3 regions of the Paenibacillus sp. FSL K6-2862 genome follow, and region 1 is predicted to be linked to each of the others. Evidence: riboswitches for the same ligand, from Rfam matches in the RefSeq annotation. Region 1 holds a riboswitch; each other region holds the start of a gene.
What was found. A riboswitch is a leader RNA that binds a small molecule or an ion and turns the genes downstream of it on or off. The one in region 1 is predicted to bind cyclic di-AMP.
Positions count from the first base shown of each region.

Region 2: linked by a shared signal. The riboswitch ahead of MHB82_RS00145 (3D domain-containing protein) and the one ahead of MHB82_RS06555 (hypothetical protein) in region 1 are both predicted to bind cyclic di-AMP.
Region 3: linked by a shared signal. The riboswitch ahead of MHB82_RS10335 (C40 family peptidase) and the one ahead of MHB82_RS06555 (hypothetical protein) in region 1 are both predicted to bind cyclic di-AMP.

Region 1 is NZ_JBBOSN010000001.1:1,445,426-1,447,628, reverse strand. Features, by position in the region: gene MHB82_RS06560 (HAD family hydrolase) at 1-331, opposite strand, end outside; gene MHB82_RS06555 (hypothetical protein) at 502-897, opposite strand; cyclic di-AMP (ydaO/yuaA leader) riboswitch at 1,016-1,188, opposite strand; gene MHB82_RS06550 (glutathione peroxidase) at 1,557-2,033, shown strand; tRNA gene MHB82_RS06545 (tRNA-Leu) at 2,171-2,203, opposite strand, start outside.
Region 2 is NZ_JBBOSN010000001.1:31,568-33,770, reverse strand. Features, by position in the region: gene MHB82_RS00145 (3D domain-containing protein) at 1-947, opposite strand, end outside; cyclic di-AMP (ydaO/yuaA leader) riboswitch at 1,219-1,473, opposite strand; gene MHB82_RS00140 (TatD family hydrolase) at 1,716-2,203, opposite strand, start outside.
Region 3 is NZ_JBBOSN010000001.1:2,198,352-2,200,554, forward strand. Features, by position in the region: gene MHB82_RS10325 (hypothetical protein) at 1-213, shown strand, start outside; gene MHB82_RS10330 (carboxymuconolactone decarboxylase family protein) at 343-672, shown strand; gene MHB82_RS10335 (C40 family peptidase) at 752-1,216, opposite strand; cyclic di-AMP (ydaO/yuaA leader) riboswitch at 1,222-1,353, opposite strand; tRNA gene MHB82_RS10340 (tRNA-Leu) at 1,714-1,798, shown strand; gene MHB82_RS10345 (X2-like carbohydrate binding domain-containing protein) at 2,139-2,203, shown strand, end outside.

The DNA of each region.
Region 1 (2,203 bases):
TTCGATAATGGTGTGACAATTCCTTCAACACCGCGTCAGCAGAAGCGAAGGGCTTCTCCAGTTCCTTCCGGAACTTCAACTTCTCCTGGATCTGCTCCCTATGACGTTCATCACTGATTAGCGTTCGAATGGCTACCCTCATGGGCCACTGCTCATAATTTCGGTAACAGGAGGCAAATATCTCTCGCACTTCCTCTATTTTCACCGGATATCCAAGCAAGCAGGCTTCTTTTACAAACTGCCCTATAATATCATCTACCGGCTCCCATTCGTCCACCAGCGTATCTCCTACATCAAAGAACAACCATTTTAACCCCCGTACATCCGGCACGCCTATTCCTCCTTGTTAGCCATGAACGCAATCTCTAAATCAGCAATGTACATTAATGCTCAAATAAAAAAGAAGACCCACCATCATGCATGAGTCTCCTCAGAATTCCGTTTTTCCACAAGTTCAATTATAACAGGCACCTTACACCGGATCAATCGGCAGCTATCACATTAACCATTAAGCAAGAAGCCAACTTCTCCATTAAGGGAATACACAATGCGGTCAGCTCCCATCCCGCGGTAAATGCCTTTGGGGTGACTCTGTTCCGTAATCACACATAGTGATTTGGAGGTCCAGGAACGGCAGATCTGCAGATAGCGGCAGGTCAGGTTCAAACTGTTCTCGAAAATAAAAACGTTGCCTACACTCGACTGCGGTAGAAACCACTTCTGAGCTTCAGCTGTATTCATGCGAATGACGTTCTCCACTCCGATTCTGCGGAGCTTCCGTTCTTCCCCTGCACTGTTAGTCAGAACGGCAAACGGCATTTTTTTGTACATCAACAGCTTGATAAACTTGCGGCCTGCTTCATTCGGTGCTGTTACTAGAATCATCTCATTATCCATCGTTCGTTCCTCCCTTGGCGTGAAAAGACAACAAAAAAGAAGCGTGGGGGACCAAGGCCTCCCGAACGCTTCTTGAATAACCCATGACGAAAACGCCATGAATATGCGTACGGCTTGTTGCCTCTCCCTTTAACGCTTACGAGGTTAGCTGACGGATTCGGGCGCGAGAGTCGCCCTATTTCCGGCTTGCACCGAAAAATTCACCCCATGGATTAGCTGTAATGACAGCCGTTCCGATTGGTTCCCCCGTTTCCCACCCATGAATGAATGGAAACTCAGCGATTAAAACATCGTTCCTGTTTCATGTATTGACCAGAGCGATATTATCGTTTGTTTCGTTGTTCATGTTAAGTTTAATTGAATTAGAAATTACGATATGAATCATACACCCGCGACATGTTAGTGTAAAGTCCGGTCAGATCAGCGAATGGACGAATTTAAGGCATTACACATCAATGATATCGCTTACAACCAATCCATTCTCCATCCATCTCTGTGAATCTCGCTAATTCTCGTCCTTATGAAAAACGTATGTAATTTTAGATATCTGTAAGTAAACATAGGAATTTATTTAATTAGTTTTGCATTATCTAATTGTAAGCAATATAATATAACTATAGGAATCATTAACCCATTATACGATATGGAGGCGACAGATCATGTCCGTTTATGACTACAAAGTCAATACCCTTCGGGGCCAGGAAGTCGAGATGTCCGATTATCGCAACAAGGTGCTGCTAATTGTAAATACGGCGAGCAAATGTGGTCTGACCCCGCAATTTGAAGGCTTACAGGAACTCTATAACAAATTCAAAGACCGGCAGTTTGAAGTACTAGGCTTCCCAAGTAACCAATTCGCTCAGGAAAAAGGATCTTCCGACGATATTGCTGAGTTCTGTCAGATGAATTACGGTGTAAGCTTTCCTATGTTTGAGAAAATTGATGTTAATGGCTCAAGCGCTCACCCACTATTCCAACACCTGACAACAGAGGCACCAGGACTGCTCGGATCCAAAGCCATCAAGTGGAACTTCACCAAATTCCTCGTTGATCAGAACGGACGTGTCGTGAAGCGTTATGCTCCAAAAACGACTCCTGACCAAATTGAGGCTGATATTGAGAAACTGCTGAAATAAATCAACATGGAGAGGCCATAATCAACAGGGAACCAGAGAAAGTCCGGTTCTGTGTGAATGGCCTTTTTTTATGTTTATCCAAACGCAAAAAAGAGGTTTTCCATATTCGGAAAACCTCTTCTTGTCGTACAATATGATGCGGTCGAGAGGACTCGAACCTCCACGGGCAT
Region 2 (2,203 bases), 1.4 Mb from region 1:
GCTGTTTTTGTACCAATGCCAGGCTCCTCAGAAGAGTACGCGGTCATCGATACATTTTTAAGTACTTTGGAATATTTAAAAGAAGTGCCTGAGACGGTAATCACTTTGCTGCCTGATGCAGCGGTTTTCTTCGAGTTCGTTGTCGTTTCTTTCTTTGCTGTGGAGGTTTGGGCCGATACCGTCTGAATCTCCGGCTGCTTCACAACTGGTTTTGCTTTGGTTCCGACAGCAATAACTTTATCTACACGGTTGGTCGATACCGATTTGCCCACCATCTTTTTGGAGACTAACTCTCCATCCTGAAACACCTTTTCGATATGCTGTACAAGTGTACCTTCTTTGCCGTTTACGATGACGCGATTGTCACCTTTGTACAAGCTAGGGTCAGCCGTTTTGATTACTTTGTACGCAATCGGCTGTTCCACTTCCACTGTACGCTTTGTTACACGCACTACGCGAATTTTCATATCTGCCTTGATTGGTGTTGCGAGCGCAGGATAAACCTTATCCTCACTGGCAACTTCAATTCCAGATTTCTGAATTGCATCTTCTACCGATGAATCGGTTGTATACAGAGTCTTGGTGTCTCCGTCTGCCGTAATGTTGACTGGAACGGCCCGCTCAATAACTATGCGGTCTCCATCTGCGATTGCCCCGTTCAAAGGCATGGATACCTCATCATGGGGGCTGACTGTGATTGATTGCTCCTCCAGCATTTCTTGAAGCATTCCTGTACGAGTCTCTACCGCTTGAGCTTTGCCATCAATAACCAGCGAAATTTGTTTCCCGGCTTGACCGTAAACGACTAACAAGATCATGATTGTAAGCGCGATTGAGAAAATAGCGATCAGTGCCATTTGACGCATGTTCTCATGCTTCCACCGCAACGCGTAAGACTTACTGGATGATCGTGACTCATGGGTCTCTTCTGGTTGGAATGTGCCCACTTCTCCGTCCTCCTTCATAGCCTCGCCGTCTAAAGTTAATGCATGATGTCTTTGACGCGACTATACCAAATTTTCTACAGAACTGATCGATATCTCAATGACCGGCTCTGCACCATGAACCACTCTTCGCAACATGATGTCACCACCTGAATTCTTACCGTATGATGACCTTATTTCTTTTATTCAAAAACAAAAAAGCCAAAGAAAGAGTGTAAGAGGAACTCTTTCGTGGCTTCCGAATGATTTTGAATATCGGAAATTCATGCACGAGGTTGCCTCTCTTTTTCCGCTTGCGAGGTTAGCTGTCGGGTTCGGGCGAAAGAGAGCCGCCCTATCTCCGGTCACCCGCTCATGGCGGATGCCCTTGAATTCACCCCGAGACCCAAAGAAGAAATCAAATAGCGCTTCGCAAGTGCATCCGCTGCTTTTGGGTCAGCGAAACGATGCGCATCAGCTGCTTACACTGATGTTTAAGCCCTATTGGTTCCCCCGCTCTCCGTTAACGGAGACTCAGCGAGATCGGTTCATGAAAAGTATTGTTGTGTCATCGGAAAGTGTCCCTTTGTTCATCCCCCGAACATCTGTCCAATTTTCCTCACAACAATTCACTGAAAAGATGATATCCTGTTTCGATGCATGTTGTAAAGCGTTGTTCAAGTACGTTTTTCTAAATATTTGGTTAAAATATTGTAATATTCTTCATTTATTTGGATCAAAAAGCAAATTCGCTCCGTCTACCTCTCTTTTTCACCGCATTTGCTTCGTTTTTTAACGAATCCCAAATCGTTCCATGGCATTTTTGGTCGTTATTGCAGCAATTTCCTCTACCGAAATGCCTTTAATTTCGGCAGCTGCTTCTGCAACCAGACGTACATGCGCTGTTTCGTTTCGTTTTCCACGATAAGGATGTGGTGTAAGATATGGGGAGTCAGTTTCGATGAAAAATCGGTCCATTGGCACCTTCGCCAGTACCTCTTTTGGCTGCTTGGCGTTTTTGAACGTGATTGGTCCCCCGAAGGATAGATGGAACCCTAGATCCAGACAGAGTTTTGCCGTTTCCCAGCTTCCAGAGAACGAGTGCATCACACCCCCGACTTCTCCAGCCTTTTCCTCGCGCAAAATTTTGACAATATCCTCATGAGCGTCGCGATTATGAATGACAATCGGCATGTTAAGTTCACGAGCTAGTCCGATCTGTTGTCTCAGTACACGATGCTGAACATCCTTGGGAGAAGTGTCCCAATAATAATCCAGGC
Region 3 (2,203 bases), 750 kb from region 1:
ATTAGTGATGCAGAACTGGATGCACTGCGCTTATCGGGTGAAAAAGTAAGAGTGGTACGGGATGGTTTGGAGTCCAACGATGTAACAGGGATTGTCGTTGCATGGGATGGGGAACAGGTGCTTATCCGTCGCCAGAACAGACGTGTGGTCAAGCTGGACCGTAGTTATCGCTATCAGCTCTTTAGCGAACCGCGCCAAAGTCCGGCTGAATGAATAGAGCCGCTCTGGAGACGGATGCATGGAATTACCATGGAGGGTTTGGCATACTTCTGCCACTCGGGAGAGAAGATAGGTACAGCGAGAATTCGTAAACTTATCAGCCGAGAGGATGTGCGGGTAGCCATGACATTGATGAATGATAAGGTACATGCCTACAAGGATCAGATTGGAGAATTAAGCGATGTATTGCCTGGCGTAGTCAAAGCGTATCACGAATTTACGGGTGAATGTTTCCAGTCAGGTGCCATTGATGCCAAAACCAAGCAGCTGATTGCCCTCGGCATTGGATTGTTTGCCAATAACGAAGTATGCACGTTTTACCATGTAGAAGAGGCCCGTGCGAAGGGCGCAACCGATCAGGAGATTATGGAGACCGTTGCGGTAGCCGGAGCGGTAGGCGGCGGTCACGCACTGTCTCAAGGTGCAATGCGTGTGCAAAAAGCATTGCACTAGGTTTTTCCTGCAAGTGAGTCTGAATAACAAGACAGCAAAACAGGCTCTGGAATGATCCAGAGCCTGTTTTTTGTCCAACTTATATTTTTCCAAGCATCTTGTTATACATAAACTGTCCAGTCACCCGTCGTGCTGTTACATAACGGTCACTGAAGTATGGATTCGACATTTTGGTGATGCTGACACCTTTACTGCTGGAAGCATGAGCGAATTGTCCGCCCCCGATGTATACGCCCGTATGCGAAATGCCGCTACCTGAAGTGTTGAAGAATACCATGTCACCTGTGCGCAGATTGGCTTTGGATACCGGAGTACCCGCCTTGGCCTGTTGCTGTGAAGTGCGTGGCAATTCAATGCTATATTTTTGGAAGATATATCTCATAAATCCAGAGCAATCAAACCCGGCCAGCGTTGTGCCGCCCCACTTGTAAGGTATTCCAGTCATGTTGTTAACGACGGTGTTAATACTGCTCGCCTCAGTGCTTGCTGCACCAGATGTAAATAGAACGGCTGCGCCAAAAATAGAAATGATCAGTTTTTTCAAAATCAATGTTCTCCCTTCGATGCCTACGGAGTTAGCTAAGGGTTCGGTAGAAGGTTCCCTATATTTCCTATGTATAAGAATAATTCACCCAAAATGGTTCCCCCGTTTTCAAACATGAAACTCGGCAAATGAATAATTAATATTTTGTAACCTTTTGAAACTATATTGCATAAATGCGTAATTGTCAAACCTTTCTTCCTCCTGCAATGTTAACGGAATTCAAGACTTTTTGTGGAAAGTAGTAGTTCTCCATGTTTATTTATGATGACAAAAACGTAATTTGTGTTTCATCAGCACATAAATTGGACAAATAAGTAAATTGGAGTAGTAGAGTAGAGCAAGGTTCATTCTCAACAGGGAAAGGCAGGTTTCGACCAGATTTTATAACTTTCGGTTATCGTAGTCTTATACTAATCATTTAACTGTTGACACGTTAAATTTCACATGATATATTATTTCTTGTCGCCGCGATAGATTATCTCGGAGATATGCCATATGCGGTCGTGGCGGAATTGGCAGACGCGCACGGTTCAGGTCCGTGTGGGCTAACCCCCCGTGGAGGTTCGAGTCCTCTCGACCGCATCATAAGAAGAAAAGGTTTCTCGTTAGGCTAGCGCCTGCGGGAAACCTTTTTTTATTTCTTTTTTATGTGACCAAAACCACGATACACACATCGTTACTTAAACAACGTCCTCTGAATCGATCTGATGGCAGCAGTTCACTTGCAAAATCTCCGGTGTAAGGGGAGAAATGCCTGTTCTATGGTTGTTGTACCCCTGCTTTCACGGTGAAATGTACGCAAAATTCCGAATTGTACCTATCCTGAGCATAATACATCCACTATTCTTTTCACGTAAGGAAAGCGCTATCATTATGGATTTGAATTCACTATTTCAGAGGGGGTAGGGATGATTTGAAGCGAATGGGTAAACGGATGGCGATGGTTTTTGTGGTGTTCATCTTTGCAGCAGTTCAGTTTGGTTTTAC